One region of the Streptomyces sp. NBC_00775 genome, then DNA from elsewhere that is predicted to be linked to it. Evidence: riboswitches for the same ligand, from Rfam matches in the RefSeq annotation. Region 1 holds a riboswitch; each other region holds the start of a gene.

Region 1 (4,104 bases):
CGGTCATCTCGGCGGCCGAGCGGGACTTGCCCTCGAACTCGTACTTGCCGTCCTTGTAGAACTCGGACGCGGCGACGTCGAGCGCGAGCGCGATCTGCTCACCGGGGACGTAACCGGCCTGCTGGATGGCCTCGATGATGAGGTCGAGCGCGGCGCGGTTGGACTCCAGGTTCGGGGCGAAGCCGCCCTCGTCGCCCAGGCCGGTGGACAGGCCCTTGGTCTTCAGCACCTTCTTGAGGGTGTGGTAGACCTCGGCGCCCCAGCGCAGCGCCTCGGAGAAGGACTCCGCGCCGATCGGGGCGATCATGAACTCCTGGATGTCCACGTTCGAGTCGGCGTGCGACCCGCCGTTCAGGATGTTCATCATCGGAACGGGCAGCAGGTGCGCGTTCGGGCCGCCCAGGTAGCGGAAGAGCGGGAGGTCGGACGCCTCGGAGGCGGCGTGCGCGACGGCGAGCGAGACGCCGAGGATGGCGTTGGCGCCGAGCGAGCCCTTGTTGTCGGTGGCGTCCAGGTCGAACATCGCCTGGTCGATCAGGCGCTGCTCGGTGGCGTCGTAACCGACGAGCTCCGGGCCGATCTGCTCGATGACGGCGAGGACGGCCTTCTCGACACCCTTGCCCTGGTAACGGTTGGGGTCACCGTCGCGGAGCTCGATGGCTTCGAAGGCACCCGTGGAGGCGCCGGACGGGACGGCGGCACGACCGGTGCTGCCGTCGTCGAGGCCGACCTCGACCTCGACCGTGGGGTTGCCTCGGGAGTCCAGGATTTCCCGGGCTACGACGACGTCGATGGACGGCACGAGCATCTCCTTCTGGGATGTGACGCGGGTAACGCGGAACCTGTGATGGCTCCGCGACATGAGCCTAACCGCCTCGGGGGGATCGGCCAGCCGGTCGCCCACCCCTTGGGCAGAACCGAGAGTAAATTGTTTCCGAACGGAACAAAAACCTGCGGCCCCGCACATGAACCCGTACATGAATCCGTACATAAAAAAGCCCCGCCCCGGTGCGTACGGGGGAAGACGCACCTGAGCGGGGAGCCCGTGGGGACGGGGGGACCCTCACGAGGCCTCCACTATGGAGACCGCATATAGGAGAGGGCTGTGGTTCAGCTGCGAGCCCGTTGTCAGCTCTCCGCCGAGAGCCGTCGGCAGGCGGCAGGCGGCAGCCGCGACCCGTTGTCAGCTCAGGTGAAGCTGCTGACCCGGGTAGATGAAGTCGGCGTCGTCGACGATGTCCTTGTTCAGCTTGAACAGCTTCTGCCAGCCGCCCTTGACGTGCTTCTTCTCGGCGATCGAGCTGAGGGAGTCACCCTTGACGACCTTGTACTCGCCGTCACCCTTCTTGACCTTCTTGCCGGTCGGGGTGGTGACGGTCTTCGCGGCGGCCGGGCGCTCCGCGGAACGGGAAGCGGGCTGCTCCGTCGTCCGGGTGGTGGAGGTGGCGGTGCTCGACGGGGTGGTCGAGGCACTGGACGAGCTGGAGGTCGTCCCACCGGTGTACGCGGCGCTGGACAGGCCCGTGCCACAGGTCGGCCAGGCACCCTTGCCCTGCGCGGCGAGGACCTTCTCACCGATGGTGATCTGCTCGGACTTGGACGCCAGGTTGGCGGTGGAGGCGTAGGCGGTGCCACCGTACGCCGCCCAGGTGGAGGCCGAGAACTGCAGGCCGCCGTAGTAGCCGTTGCCGGTGTTGATGGACCAGTTGCCGCCGGACTCGCACTGGGCGACGGCGTCCCACTCGGACGCGGTCGCCGCGGAGGCGTTGCCGGCCGCCATCAGCGGGGCGGCGATGGCGACACCGGTGACGCCGGCGAGCGTGGCGACACGGGCGGCCTTGAACGGGCGGCGGTGCTTGCCCTTGCTGGAAAACAGCATGGAGTGATCCCCTCACCGACGCCTGCGAGGTGAGCTGTCGGGTTCGGGCGGGTGAGTGCCCGGTCGTACGGCCCCCGTCTTCACGACGTCGGACGTACGGCTTCACCCCAAGCCGCTCCCGGTGAACTACCGGGCGCGGCGCTTACCTTGGGTCCCCCGCTCCTGCCTACGGCGCTTGACGCGACGACTGTTCCCGTACGGCCGTTGGCAGGATTCGGCGTTGCAACCGTCGGGGCCCGCTGTGGCGAGCGGTCACGACCGTAAGCAGTCGATACCCGGAATTTCAAAGACGATCAGGGCTTCTGAGACTCATGTCTCACTCTCGCCAAACCGGACATTCCACAGCGAACCGTGACGCGAACTCCCGCTACTTTTCGCCCGATTCGGCACCAACTGCAAGGCTCTGACCGGGCACGATGAGGTCGGGATCGGTGCCGACCGTCTTCTTGTTCTCGGCGTACAGCTCGGCCCATCCGCCTTCGAGGTCAAGGGCGTCGGCGATCGTCCAGAGACTGTCTCCGGTGCGGACGACGTACGAGCCGTCGGCGGCGTCGCGCGAGGCGCTGGAGCCACGCGAGGCATGCCGCCCGGAAGCGCTGTCCGTACGGCCGTCGGTCACGCCCTCCGCCGCACCCTCATCGGCGGTGTCGCCACGGTGACGCCCCGCGCCACTCGTCGCACTGTCGGACGCACTCGAAGACTCGTCGTTCTGCCCGGACTTGTCCGGGTCGTCACTCTTCGCCGTATCCGTATCCGAGCTGTCGGAATCCTGTGAATCACTGTCGCTGGAGGAGGTGTCGGACTTCGTCGTGTTCTCGGCCTTGTCCGAGGAGGCACTGGAAGACGAGGATGAATCAGATGAATCAGATGAATCGGAGGAGTCAGACGAACCGGATGAGGGAGATGAGTCCGCCAAACCGGACGAGTCCGAGGAGCTGGAAGAGTCGGAGGAGTCCGAGGAGCCGGAGGAACTCGACGAGTCGTCCGCCACGCCCGTGTCGACCTCGACGGAGCCCGAGTTCTTGCTGAGCCCGGAAAGCGGTCCGCAGGTGGGCCAGGCGGCAAGGCCCTGGTCGTCGAGGATCTTCTCGGCGATGGCTATCTGCTGCGAGCGGCTGGCCTGGTCGGCGCTCGGGGCATACCGGGTGCCGCCGTACGACTCCCAGTTCTCCTGGGTCAACTGCAGGCCGCCGTAGTACCCGTTCCCGTCGTTCGCGCTCCACGATCCCGCGCTCTCGCACTCCGCGACCCGGTCCCAGGTGGTGCCGTCGGCCGCGCTCGCACTGGTGGCGCCGAGCAACGGGATCGCGATCGCCGATCCGGTCACCCCCGCGGCAACGATGAGAGCCGGGGCCTGACGCGGGCGACGATGACGGCCGTTCCCGGAGAGCATGCGGAAGCCTTTCGCGTGACAGCAAGTGACAACAGCGGCCACTGCGATAGGCGGGCCGCGTTGGTGATCGAACGTATCCGCACTCGAACGCTTGTCACAAGTCGATGCAGCACAGATCACGTGAAGATCACGGAGTTGAGGGACCGTCACCTTTTCGCAGGTGGACGCCCGTTGCCCGGCACACCCGACAGCCGTCGTCCGGCATGCCTACCGACCTGGTGTGAACTCCACGGGAAGCGTGCGCAATCCACGCATAATGAGCCCGCCGCGCCAGCGCAAATCGGCAGAATCTCCCGCGAGTTGGAGATCGGGGAGACGGGTGAGCAGCGTGGCGAGCGCGGTCTGCCCCTCCAGACGGGCGAGCGGCGCGCCGAGACAGTAGTGGATGCCGTGGCCGTACCCGAGGTGCTGATTGTCACGCCGCGAGAGGTCGAGCGTGTCCGGCTGCTCGAACCGCTCGGGGTCACGGTCCGCAGCCGCCAGTACGACGAGGACGGGGTCGCCGGGCGCGATGTCCTGCCCGCCGATCCGCACGACCTCGGTCGCGAACCGCCAGGTCGCCAGTTCGACGGGGCCGTCGTAGCGGAGGAGTTCCTCGACGCCGGTTTCGAGGAGTCCGGTGTCCTTGGCGGCGAGCGAGGCCTGGAGGCGTGCGCGCTGCTCGGGGTGGGTGAGGAGGGCGTACGTGCCGTTCCCGATCAGGTTGACCGTGGTCTCGAAGCCGGCGAAGAGAAGGATGAACGCCATGGCGGCCGCCTCGTTCTCGGTGAGGTGCTCGCCGTGGTCCGAGGCGCGGATGAGCCCGGAGATGAGGTCTTCGCCGGGGGTGGGG
Region 2 (4,104 bases), 720 kb from region 1:
AGTACGAGGCGTACGCGACCTCGTTGGCGTTTCTCCGTCATCGGGGGCGCCGGGGGCGTGCGGGGGCCGACTTCGTCGTACGGGAGCGCGAGTTGCTGGACGAGCTGTGGCGCCGCCGGGACATCGCCCGGCCGGCCCTGGCGTACGCGGCCCGGGCGACGGCTCCGGTGGTCCCGGTGCCCCCGCCGTGGCCCGTACACGGCTACGCGTACACCTACGGCCAGCCCTACACCCAGCCCTACGGACCTGCGACCCCGTATCCCGCGTACAACCCCTACCGCTCGTAGGGTTCTCGCCCCCGCCGCCCCTGCCCGTCCCATCCCCCAGGGGCTGCGCCCCTTCGACGCCGGGGGTTGTGTTTCGTCTGCGGGCCGGTGGGGGTTACTCGCGCAGTTCCCCGCGCCCCTAAAAGGGGCGCGGGGAACTGCGCAATCTTTTAAGCGGGGGTCTGGGGGCGCAGCCCCCAGGGATGGAAAAGCCGGGGGTTACGCCGAGGCCTCCGTCAGCTTCCCGAGGTCGCCGTCCGTCAGGACCAGGTCCGCCACCCCCAGCAGCGCCGGCAGCTGCTCCACCGTCCGAGCCGAAGCGATCGGCGCCGCGACCGTCGGCTGAGCGGCCAGCCACGCCAGGGCGACCGTGGCCACCGGGACCTCGTGGGCCTGGGCGACCTCGTCGAGGGCTGTCAGGACCCGGACACCACGCTCGGAGTCGAGGTGACGGCCCGCGCCCGCGGAGCGAGGCGAGTCGACCGTCGCGCCCGGGCGGTACTTGCCGGTGAGGAAGCCGGAGGCGAGCGCGAAGTACGGGACGGCGGCGAGGCCGGTGCGGGAGGCGACCTCCTGGAGCGGGCCCTCGTAGGTGTCGCGCGAGACGAGGTTGTAGTGCGGCTGGAGGGCGACGTACCGCGCGAGGCCCTCGCGGTCGGAGAACTCCACGGACTCCTGGAGCCGCTCGGGCGAGATGTTGGAGGCGGCGATGTGGCGCACCTTGCCGGCCTTCACGAGTTCGTCGAGCGCACCGATGATCTCCTCGACCGGCACCTCCGGCTGGTCGAAGTGCGTGTAGTAGAGGTCGATGTGGTCGGTGTCCAGGCGGCGCAGGGACGCCTCGGCCGCGGCCTTGATGTTGGCGCCGGACAGCCCCGGGAACTCGGGGTGCTGGCTGACCTTGGTGGCGACCACGACGTCGGAGCGGTTCCCGCGCGCCTTGAGCCACTTGCCGATGATGGTCTCGGACTCGCCGCCCTTGTTGCCCTCGGCCCACGACGAGTACGAGTCGGCGGTGTCCACGAAGTTGCCGCCGGCGGCCGCGTACGCGTCGAGCACGGCGAAGGACTGCGCCTCGTCGGCGGTCCAGCCGAAGACGTTGCCGCCGAGAGAGAGCGGGAAGACCTCGAGGTCGGACGAGCCAAGCTTGCGGAGAGAAGTCATGATCAGCTTCAACGCCCGCACCGGATGGCTGTATTCCGCACAGACCGGATCGGACCGGACCGGCAGCCCTGACGTCGGGGGGTTGTCGTCAGGACCGCCGGGAATCAGGAGAGAACTACGCCGGCCTCAGGTGGTGGAGAAGCCGATCTCAGGTGTTGGAGAAGCCGGCCTCAGTGGTGGCGAAGCCGGTCTCAGGGTCCGGAGAAGCCGATCTCAGGGGTTGAGGCCCTTGCTGCGCAGCCACGCCATCGGGTCGACCGCGGTGGCGGCGCCGTTGAGGTGGACCTCCAGGTGCAGGTGCGGCCCGGTGACATTGCCCGTCGCGCCCACGCGCCCGATGACGTCACCCGTGGCGACCTTCTGCCCCACGCTGACGCTGATCGACGACTGGTGGCAGAACCACAGCTCCGTACCGTCGTCGAGGGTGAGGATCGTGCGGTAGCCGTACGCGCCCGCCCAGCCCGCCTCGGTGACGGTGCCGCTGTGGATCGCCTTGATCAGCGTGCCGGTGGGCGCGGCGAAGTCGAGGCCGGTGTGGTAGCCGGAGGACCACATGGAGCCGGCGTCGCCGAAGCGCCCGGTCAGCGTGTACGAGGAGGTGGGCAGCGAGTAGCTCTTGGCGAGCTCGGCGAGACGCTTGGCCTCGGCGGCCTGCTTGGCTTCCTCGTCCGCCTTCTTCTTGGCGGCGGCGGCCTTGGCCTCGGCGTCGTCCTGCTGCTTGGCGGCGAGCGCGACGGCCTGCTTCGCGGCGGCGGCCTCGGCGGCCTGCTGGGCCGCGCTGTCGACCTGGTCCTGCTGCGACTCGGCCTGCTGGATGATGCGGGCGCGCAGCGCCTCACCCGCGTCGGTGCTGCCCTGCGCGGTGTCGGCGCTGGTCAGGCCGGCGCTGGTGAGCGGGGTGGAAGAGCCCTTGGGCGTAGCGGAATCGCCGTCGGATATCAGGGCCTTGGCCGAGTCGGTGACCGACGACAGGTCGGGCAGCGAGATCGACACCGGCGGCTTGCCGGGCGCCGCGGTGGCCATGCCACCCGCGCCCACGGCGGCTATGACGCCGACGCCGAGAACCGTGGAGCTGCGGGCGAGTCCCCCACCGCGCTGCTTGCTGACGCGGTGCCGGCCGCGAACGGGACGGACGGAATCCTCAGTGGGGTTCCACTCCTCCCAAGGCCCCTCGTCGTTGCCGTAGGCGTAGCCGAAGGGCTGTGTGTCGTTCGGCGCGAACGAGGTTGGCTGGGCAGGCCGGTTGGACGCCACGTGGGCGCACTCCTTTCCTTCCTTCTCGCCTACCGGGTTAGCTGACGGGTTCGGAGCAGGAAGGTCTCCTACGCGCGTATACCTGTCGTGTTCCCACGACGGAATACGCTCGATTCACCCCAAGTTGGTGGTTCCCCGGTTCCCTTGCGGGATTCGGCGCGTGCGCACGGAGCCATCTCTTGTGACGGCTGGGACGACCGCGCTGCGTTATCGAACGTTAATAGACCCGGGTACCGGATTCCAAGCTGTTCGGACTGATCGTTAACGCTTTTGGCCAGGACTTTGGGGTCACCACCGGCGTAAACCGGGCGAGTTGGCCACGTTCCATAAACGTCGATTCAGTTGACGGTGTGTCAGTTGTTATGCGGAGGGGCACTGCCCGATCACCCCTCGTGACAACGATCAAGAAAGCCCCTCGGCCGCCTCCCCCGGACGCCGTACGGCGAGCAGCGCCATGTCGTCCGTCAGGGCGCCGCCCGTGTGCCGGCGGACCTCCTCGGCGAGGGCGGTCAGCAGGGCGTCGGGCCCGGGGAAGGCGCGGCCGACGAGACGCGGGGCGGGATCGTAGAACTCCCCGCGCTTGTCGCGGGACTCGGACAGGCCATCGGTGTGGAGGAGCAGCGTGGCTCCCCTCGGGAATACGGCCGCCGTCGCCCGGTCGGGCCAGGTGCCCAACTCGCCCATGCCGAGCGGCAGCGCGGGATCCTCGGCGGCGAGCGCGACGAGCGTGCCGTCCGCGTGCAGGAGCAGCGGCGGGGGATGGCCGCGGTTGACGATCCGTACGACGTCCGCGTCGTGCGGGATCTCCGCGAGTACGGCCGTCGTGAACCCCTCGAAGACGTCCAGGCCGTCCCGCCGGGTCCCCTCGCGGGCCAGCGCCCGCTCAAGACGGCAGGCGACCGCCTCCAGCGTCGCCTCCTGCTCGGCCGCCTCCCGGAACGCCCCGATCACCACCGCTACGGCGGCCACCGCGCCCATCCCCTTCCCGCGTACGTCGCCCACCACCAGCCGTACGCCGTGCGGGGAGTCCTGCACCGCGTACAGGTCGCCGCCGATGAACGCGTCCGCCTGCGCCGCCTCGTACCGCGCCGCGACCTCCAGGCCGCCGATCCGCTCCTCGGGCTCCGGCAGCACCGCGCGCTGCACGGACTCGGCGATCTCCCGGACCGAGGCGAGCCGTTCGTCGCTGCGGCGGACGAGGATGTTGATGAGCACGGCCAGGACGGCGGCCGTGGCCACGGTGGCCGCTTCGGTGACCGAGTCGACGTTCAGGACGATGTCGAGCTTGAGGTGGACCGCGAGGACGGCGGCGAGGGTGAGGATGCCGGTGAGGACGGTGCCCAGCAGTGAGTACAGAGGCGCGGCCACGAGGGGGGCGGCGGTGAAGAGGGGGGCCGCGGTGAAGTCCGACGGGGTGACG
Region 3 (4,104 bases), 3.0 Mb from region 1:
CGACGAGGCGTATCAGAAGATGCTCTCCGGCACGGCCCGCTTCCGGATGGTGCTCACCACCCGCTGACGTACGCGCCCCCGTCGCACACTCGCAGGACGCGAGCCCAACCGCTGGGTAGTCTCCCAGACATGCGGATCTCCGTTTCCTCGGACATGGACGAACCCGTGGCCCGCTCCCTTGTCGCGGAGCTGCGCAGCCGTGGCCACGAGGTGCGGACGCATGGGGCGCTGCGCCCCGGGGACGACCCGCGGTGGGCGGCATGCTCGGAGGCGGCGGCCCGGGAGGTCGCCGCCGGGACGTCGGACCAGGCGATCGTGTGCTGCTGGACCGGCACCGGCGCGTCGATCGCCGCGAACAAGGTGCCAGGGGTACGAGCGGCCCTGTGCACGGACGCGTACACGGCGGACGGCGCCCGCCGCTGGAACGACGCCAATGTGCTGGCGCTCAGTCTGCGGCTGACGTCCGAGCCGCTGCTCAAGGAGATCCTTGACGCCTGGTTCGCCGCCCGGGCCAGCGAGGACGCCGACGACCGGGAGAACATCGCCCACGTCGGACGCCTCGACCTCGGGGGATAGCGGGCCCCAGAGCCGTGGAACCCCGCTGCCCCGTTGCCGGGCTTCAGGCGGGCCGTGCCGCGCCGTGGATCGCCGACTCTCCGGCGAAGAAGATCGACTCCTCGCGAAGGTAGCCCCCCTGGCTCGGCGCGTGGATCATCATGCCGTCGCCGATGTAGAGGCCGACGTGGCTGACGTCGCCGTAGAAGAAGATCAGGTCGCCGGGTCGGATGCTGGCGAAGGGGATCGCCGTGCCGGTGACCGCCTGCTCGTACGCGGTGCGCGGGAGTGCGACTCCGGCGGTCTTCCAGGCGGCCTGGGTCAGGCTGGAACAGTCGTACGAGCCCGGTCCGGTGGCGCCCCAGACGCACGGTCTGCCGATCTGTTCACGGGCGAAGGCCAGTGCCCTCGCGGCCTTCCTGCCGTACTCGGAGTCCGGTGCGCTGTCCGCGCCGAACGGCATGCTCGTGTCGAGCAGCATGCCCCCGGCGAGGGATGTGTCGGTGCCGAGGGCGGCCGATTGCGGTGTCTGCCATTCCTCCGTGGCCTGGCGGCCGGCCCATGCCTCGGAGGTGGGCCACGCGTCCTCGGCCGGCCGGGAGGCGATCGCGGCGATGGGCGTGCTCCGCTGTGCGGCGATGTGCCGGGTGAGCAGGTCGCGGGCCTTGGCGAGCTTCTGCTGGATCTGCTCCTTGGAGGTCTTCAGCGAGGGCTGCCGGGGCTCGATGGCCGGTGCGGGCAGGGCCTTGGTGACTTCCTGCCGTGTCTCCGGTGCGGCCGGCAGCGCGGGGACGGCCCTGGCGGTCAACTCCGCCACAGGACCGGCGGCCCTCGCGGCGGCGGGACCGGCGGTCAGTTCCGGGACGGGCCCGGCGGTCAGTTCCGGGACGGGGCCGGCGGTCAGTTCCGGGACGGGTCGGCCGGCCGCCTGCCGCCCACGGTCGGTGGGTCCGTTCTGCGGGCGTTCCGCCGGGCGGGCCGGCATTCTGTCGGCCGGGAGCCTGGCCGGCACGGTGGGACCCAGCCGCGTGCGCGCCACGTCGAACCACTGCCTGGTCACGTCGTCGACGGCGGGATCGGTGCGCCTGCGCCCGTTGTCCGCCGCCGGGTTGACGCGCCCCCACGTCCCCGTGGACGTCGCACGGGTCGCGTTGTAGTTGCCGGTGGCGGTCTCGGCCTGGTCGTAGAGGGCGCTGATCCGCTGCCGGACCTCTTCTTGGCTAGGCCCGTCCGCCGCGCGGGATGTGGCTTGTTCCGGCGCCATGGGAGACGCGCTCCTTCCGTGTTCCGCCTACCGAGTTAGCTGTCGGGTTCGGGCGGACGGTTCCGGAAGGTATGCCCTACGGCCCTTGCCCTGCTGGGCAGTTGGGCCGATTCACCCCAAGTTCGGTTGGGTCCCCGGCTCCGGCTGCCACGGAGGCGCACCGGACTCGGCGGAGGCCGCGCGACCCGGCGAGGTTCGCCGGAGGGAGTCGTGTTGCCTGTCGCCAACCTAGCCAATTTGTGTGGCTCGCGTGAAGATTGAAGCGCGAAGTGTCCGATATGTATTTGTGACCTTCGTCGTACTGGCTGCCTCAGTAGACATCGCGGACGTAGCGTTTGTCGGCCGCGAGCTGCTTGACGAACGCGGCGGCGCCGTCCTCGTCCAGACCGCCGTGCACGACGGCGATGTCGCGCAGCGCCCGGTCGACGTCCTTGGCCATACGGGAGGCGTCACCGCAGACATAGAAGTGGGCGCCGTCCTGGAGCCAGGACCACAGTTGGGGGCCGTGCTCGCGCATGCGGTCCTGGACGTACACCTTGGTGCGCCGGTCGCGGGAGAAGGCCGTGTCCAGGCGAGAGAGGGTGCCGTGGGTGAGGTGGGCGGTGAGTTCGTCCTCGTAGTAGTGGTCGGTGGCGCGGTGCTGTTCACCGAAGAACAGCCAGTTGGGGCCGTGGTGGCCGAGCGCGCGTCGCTCGTCGAGGAAGCCCATGAAGGGGGCGACCCCGGTGCCGGGGCCCACCATCACCATCGGCGTGGTGGGGTCGGCGGGTGGCCGGAAGTGCGGGGACCGCTGGACGAAGACCGGTACCGGGCTGTCCGGTTCGGCGTCCGCGAGGAACGGGGAGCACACGCCCTGACGGAGGCGGCCGTGCAGGCTCTCCCAGCGGACGACGGACACCGTCAGCGAGACCAGGTGGGGATCGGTGAGCGGGCTGGACGAGATGGAGTACAGCCGCGGTTGCAGTCGCTTGAGCGCGTCCGTCCATTCCTGCGCGGTGGCCCGCACCGGAAGCTCGGTGAGGACGTCGACGGTCTGCCGGCCCCAGCACCACTTCGCGAGTTCGTCCTTGTTGTCGGGACGCAGCAGCTTCTTCAACTCGCGCGGGTCATGGACGCGTTCGCTGATGAAGCGCAGCACGTCGGGGGTGACGCGGGTGATGTCCAGGTGCTCGCTCAGGGCTTGGCGCAGAGCGACCTCACCGACACCCGCGACCTCCACGGTGGCGGCCGGGTCGAGGCCGGTGACGGCCAGCAACTCGCCCACCAGCTCGGGGTGGTTGACGGGACGTATGCCGAGTGCGTCACCGGCCTCGTACGTCAGCGGTACGTCGCTGTCGCGGGTGTCGAAGGTGAAGCGCCGTACCTCTTTGCCCGCCCCCGGCCGGCTCAGCAGCCGGTTGCCGGTGAGGCGTGCGGTGACCGGGGCGGGCTTCCGTGAACTCCGGGAGGGCGCGGGGGCGAGTGCCGGCGCCGCCACGGGGGCGGGGGTCAGCGCGGTGAGGACCTGGTCCAGCCAGGCCCGCGCCGAAGGCTCGTAGTCCGGTTCGCAGTCCGTGCGGGGCGCCAGACGCACCGCGCCCAGCTCGTCCAGACGCTGGTCCAGGCGGCGGCCGTGCCCGCAGAAGTCGGCGTAGGAGGAGTCGCCGAAGGCGAGGACCGCGTACTGCCTGCCGGCAAGGCTCGGGGTGTCGTGCGAGGCCAGGGAGTCCCAGAAGGAGGAGCCGTTGTCGGGGGCGTCTCCGTCGCCGAAGGTGCTGGTGATCAGGAGCAGACCGGCGGCAGGCGGCAGCGCGGCGAGATCGGCGTCGTCCATGCCGACGAGGCTGGCCCGGTGTCCGGCCGAGGCGAGCCGCTCGGCGGTGGCCGCCGCGAACTCCTCGGCGTTGCCGGTCTGCGACGCCCACAGGACGACGATCTCGCGTCCCTCGGCGACGGACGTGCGGGGCACGGAGACCGCGGCGGGCTCGGCGCGGGAGTACATGCCGGCCAGCACGCCGTTGACCCACAGAGCGTGGCCGGGGCTGAACGGCGCCGTCGGCGGGAGCACCGGCACGCCGGGGGCGCCCGCGTCGATACCGGCGAGGAATCCGACCAGATAGGTGCGCTCGGTCTCGCTCAGCACGGGCGGCGGCGGGGCGGGGTCCAGGCCGAAGGCGATGGCCGCCGCGCTCGGCACCACGGCGCCGGGCGCGGTAACGGGGACCGTAACCGGGACGGGCACGTCGGCCCGCGCGGGCACCTCGGCCGGCACGGCGGCCCGCGTGGCCACCTTCGCCAGCGACACC
Region 4 (4,104 bases), 2.8 Mb from region 1:
ATTCGAACGCAGCACGTCCTGGCGGGCGAGGCGCACCTCGACGAGCGCGTCCAGCTTGCCGTCCTCCAGCCCGTCCACGGCGGCCCGCGTCACCGCACGGGCGTACTCGGGCGTCTGCAGCAGCCCCGGCACGACGGAGGTCTCCAGCGTGCGCATCCCGCTGGCCTGCGACTCCAGACTGATGAAGTCGCGGTACGTCGACGGCAGTACCCCACGATAGGCGTGCCACCAGTGGTGCCGTCCGTTGCCCTCGGAGCCCGCCAACACGACCAGGAGATCGCGTAATTCGAGATCCTCGACGGCGTAGGCGTCCAGTAGCCGTGCTACGTCCGCGGGCTTCACCCCGCTGGTGCCGGTCTCGATCCGGCTCACTTTCGACTGGTGCCAGCCTACGAGGCGGGCCGCCTCACCACTGGTGAGGCCCGCATCGGCGCGCAGCGCGCGCAGTTCGGCACCGAGCTTGCGGCGGCGCACCGCGGGACCGTGCTGCATGGCCGTACTCCTTACTCCTTCCGAGCCGCCCAAATACGCTCCGCCGTCGCAGAGTTCACCGCTTCGAGCGACAGATATATGCATATCTCGGTGGATCGCACCCGTGACCGGCCCGGTAATGGCAGTCTGTCGCGAAGCACCAGTCCGGGACCGTACTCGAACCATCCGCTCCGTGTCGGACTCCGGTCCCGTGGGAAAGGGTCGACGTCGCCATGGCAGATCACCAGGAAGCATCCGTCACTCTGCCGAGCGATCCCGCCTCGGTCTCCGCGGCCCGGAAATTCGTCGCCGATGTGCTGGCCGAGTGGGGCCTGCCGTGCGACTCCGAAGTCGCGGACACCGTACGCCTGATCGTGTCCGAACTAGCCACCAACGCCGTCCAGCACACTTTCGGGCAGTCGCCCACCTTCACGGTGGACGTCCAGCTCGACCGGGACGAACACCTGCGCCTCGGCGTCACCGACAGCCACCCGCGCTTTCCGAAACGGCTGCCCGCAGCCGTCCAACAGGACAACGGCCGCGGCATGGTGATCATCCGCTGGCTGACCGCGGAATGCGGCGGCAGACTCGCCGTCCGGCCCACCAGGGAAGGCGGCAAGACGGTTTCCATCGAACTGCCGTGGACGGCACCGGTCCAGCCGGTGGCGGCCGGGGGACCTCAAGAGCCGTAGGAGGCGGCTCAGTTGGCGTGTCCCTACGACCCGGGGTTGTGCCTGTGCTGCCCGGCCCGCCCGAAGGCGTACGGGCGGCAGCAGACGGATGTCCGTCGTCCGGCGCGGTCATGGGCCTCGGTCCGGTGCTGCCGGTGGAACCTCTGCGGGCCTGAGGGCACGGTGGACCAGCCGGGGCAGCACGCCCCACAACGCCACGTAGACGGCCAGTGTGCCCGCTCCCGCCGCGATCCCGGCGGCACGCCCCAGCGACACGTCCACGACGAGGAGCACCGATCCGGTGAACGCCAGCATCAGCACGAACAGACCGATGCCGGCCAGCCGGGAGGAGACCCGCACGATGGCGGGCTTGACGTTCTCCTGGAACAGCGACCGGTGCAGCGCCGCGGGGGCTGTGAACAGGGCGGCGGCCAGCACCGAGAGCAGCAGCGTGGTGACGTAGGTGGCGCGCTGGACGGTGTCGAGCGAGGGGAAGCGCTGTGTGAAGGCAAGGGTCAGCAGGAAGGCGAAGAGGATCTGCACCCCTGTCTGGGTGACGCGCAGCTCCTGGAGCAGCTCGCTGAAGTTGCGGTCGGCGCGTTCGAGAGGCGTCTCGTGGCGTGCCGGGAGGGGACGTTGCTCGGCCATGGTGGACGAGTAACCGGTCCGACCCGTTTTCACGCCCCGAGGGGGTGACGGCGGTGTGCGCCGTCACCCCCTCGGGCGGATCAGCTGACCCGGCCGTACCAGACGCTCTTCGTCCAGATCTTCTGGAGCTTCACGACCTCCCCGGTCTTCGGGGAGTGCCAGATCTTTCCCTTCCCGGCATAGATGCCGACGTGGTACACGCTCCGGCCCGAGTGGAAGAACACGAGGTCTCCGGCCTTGCGGTGCGAGGCGGAGACATGGTGCGTCTTGTTGTACTGCGCCGCGGCCGTACGAGGCAGCTTCTTGCCCGCCTTCTTGTACGAGTAGAGCGTGAACCCGGAGCAGTCGAAACGGCGCGGCCCCGTGGCGCCCCACTGGTACGGGGAGCCCTTCTTGGAAGCCGCGACCTGAAGTGCCTTCGTCGCGAGAGTGGCCGCCTCGGCGCCGGATGCGACGCCCGGGACCACGAGGCTGCCGCCCACGGCGGCAATGGTGAGAGCCGAGGCCGTACCGGCCCTGGTCCACAGCGACGGGACACGATTGAGCGCAGTCATGCGCAACCCTTCGTCAGCCGCCTGTGAAGGATGACCTGTCGGATTCGGGCTGGCGAAGTAGCCCGGCCGCTTACGCGGCTTCACCCCAAGGACCGCCCGGATCTCTCCGGCGGCCCGTCGTGCTGGGTCCTCCACTCCTGCCGATGCACTTCTGTCGACCGGGCATCCGGGCAGCGGCAGGACTCGGCGTCCGCCCGGACCGCCCCGCCGTTGTGGCGGGGGCTTGTCGTCGGAAGGGATCTTCACGCATGAGTGTCCGAAAAACCGAGCGGAACCGGCGATTTGTGGGGTTACTCACCACTCACCCGTTCGGGTGGACACCCCTCCGTTCGAGGGGGTGTTGAGGAAGCCGACGATGCCCGTACCTGCGTCGGAGCACTTCATTCCGCCTCTGCGCTACGCGCGTTGCGCAACTTTTCCGCCCTCCTGGAAGGACCGGCGTCTACTCCATCAGGGGGTACACCATTCGGTCCGTTTGAAACCCGGGCCGGACGCTTCGCCGGCTCGGCGCGTGCCGCGGCCCGGGTGCGCCTGCGTCAACTGTGGGAGTCGGGCGGCAGGGTGACCCGGGCCGCCCGCCGCTCCCCGTCGAGGACGCGCAGGGCCTGTGCCAGGGTCGGCGCGTGCACCTCGCTCTCACCCCGCTGATGCATCAGTGCGAGGGCCTCACGCAGTGCCGTCGCCTTGCCGACGAGCGCCTGAGCGGCACGCAGGCCGCGGTAGGTGTCCCCGGGGCGGGCCGGGTTGATGCGTCCGAGCAGATCGACCACGTCGAGGTAACGGTCGATCAACTCGGCCTCGGCGCGCGTCAGCGCGGGCAGTGGGGGCAGTTCGGGGACCATCGGGCGATCACCTCGCGCCGGGCGCGGTGCGCGAGGCCTTGCGGCTCGGGACGATCCGGTCGATCAGTCCGTACGCCAACGCCGCCGGCGCGTCCAGGATCTTGTCCCGCTCGATGTCCGCGGCGACTTGCTCCGGACTCTGCCCCGTGTGCCGTACGAGCAGTTCCTCCAGCAGCTTCCGGGTGCGCACCAACTCCTCGGCCTGGATGGCCAGATCGCTCGCCTGGCCCTGGATCGGCTCGGAGACCGACGGCTGGTGGATGAGCACACGGGCACCCGGCAGCGCGAACCGTTTGCCCGGCGTGCCCCCGGCCAGCAGCACGGCCGCGGCCGACGCCGCCTGCCCCAGGCAGATCGTCTCCACGTCGCACGTGACGAACTGCATCGTGTCGTAGACCGCCGACATCGCGCTGAACGAGCCGCCGGGGGAGTTGATGTACAGCGAGATGTCCCGGTCCGGTGCCAGGTACTCGAGGTGCATGAACTGCGCCATCACATCGTTCGCCGACGTGTCGTCGATCGGCGTCCCGAGGAACACGATCCGCTCTTCGAGCAGCTTCGAGTACGGATCCAGGGTCTGGTGCCCCGTGCTGGTCCGTTCCGTGAACGTGGGCAGGACATAGCGGGCGGACGGGCTGTGCATGGTGCGCGCCTCCTCGGATCGACGTCTGTAAAAAATGTACAGGACGTACGTCCCCGGGGAAGGGGAGCATGCTGAGAGCGAAAAACGGCGGCGCCCCGGAGCGGGAGTCGGTCCGGGGCGCCGTGCGCGCGTGTGTGCGTCTGCGGGTGTCAGTTGATGGCGACCGGTGTGGGTCTTCCGCTGAAGTGGATGGGTGGCCAGCCGCGGGAGACGGCGAGTTCGGAGAGCGCGTTCGCCACGTCGGCGGGCGTGATGGTGTTTTCCGCGGGAGCCGT

Evidence for each region. Region 1 has a riboswitch for cyclic di-AMP ahead of OIC96_RS28615 (transglycosylase family protein). Riboswitches for the same ligand answer to the same signal wherever they lie in the genome.
Region 2: it holds a riboswitch for cyclic di-AMP, as region 1 does, so the genes downstream of both, OIC96_RS25390 (M23 family metallopeptidase) here and OIC96_RS28615 (transglycosylase family protein) in region 1, are expected to answer to the same signal.
Region 3: it holds a riboswitch for cyclic di-AMP, as region 1 does, so the genes downstream of both, OIC96_RS41875 (C40 family peptidase) here and OIC96_RS28615 (transglycosylase family protein) in region 1, are expected to answer to the same signal.
Region 4: it holds a riboswitch for cyclic di-AMP, as region 1 does, so the genes downstream of both, OIC96_RS41150 (C40 family peptidase) here and OIC96_RS28615 (transglycosylase family protein) in region 1, are expected to answer to the same signal.

What each region holds. Positions count from the first base shown of each region.
Region 1 covers NZ_CP108938.1:6,416,078-6,420,181, reverse strand. The annotation lists gene eno (phosphopyruvate hydratase) at 1-808, opposite strand, end outside; gene OIC96_RS28615 (transglycosylase family protein) at 1,184-1,879, opposite strand; cyclic di-AMP (ydaO/yuaA leader) riboswitch at 1,884-2,063, opposite strand; gene OIC96_RS28610 (LysM peptidoglycan-binding domain-containing protein) at 2,247-3,272, opposite strand; gene OIC96_RS28605 (cytochrome P450 family protein) at 3,480-4,104, opposite strand, start outside.
Region 2 covers NZ_CP108938.1:5,693,508-5,697,611, reverse strand. The annotation lists gene OIC96_RS25400 (PrsW family intramembrane metalloprotease) at 1-287, shown strand, start outside; gene OIC96_RS25395 (aldo/keto reductase) at 486-1,430, opposite strand; gene OIC96_RS25390 (M23 family metallopeptidase) at 1,644-2,684, opposite strand; cyclic di-AMP (ydaO/yuaA leader) riboswitch at 2,696-2,853, opposite strand; gene OIC96_RS25385 (PP2C family protein-serine/threonine phosphatase) at 3,087-4,104, opposite strand, start outside.
Region 3 covers NZ_CP108938.1:9,411,146-9,415,249, forward strand. The annotation lists gene OIC96_RS41865 (alcohol dehydrogenase) at 1-67, shown strand, start outside; gene OIC96_RS41870 (RpiB/LacA/LacB family sugar-phosphate isomerase) at 130-576, shown strand; gene OIC96_RS41875 (C40 family peptidase) at 620-1,819, opposite strand; cyclic di-AMP (ydaO/yuaA leader) riboswitch at 1,829-2,001, opposite strand; gene OIC96_RS41880 (molybdopterin-dependent oxidoreductase) at 2,130-4,104, opposite strand, start outside.
Region 4 covers NZ_CP108938.1:9,245,076-9,249,179, forward strand. The annotation lists gene OIC96_RS41135 (helix-turn-helix domain-containing protein) at 1-492, opposite strand, end outside; gene OIC96_RS41140 (ATP-binding protein) at 705-1,163, shown strand; gene OIC96_RS41145 (DUF6328 family protein) at 1,272-1,790, opposite strand; gene OIC96_RS41150 (C40 family peptidase) at 1,871-2,344, opposite strand; cyclic di-AMP (ydaO/yuaA leader) riboswitch at 2,348-2,519, opposite strand; gene OIC96_RS41155 (hypothetical protein) at 2,881-3,186, opposite strand; gene OIC96_RS41160 (ATP-dependent Clp protease proteolytic subunit) at 3,194-3,829, opposite strand; gene OIC96_RS41165 (hypothetical protein) at 3,979-4,104, opposite strand, start outside.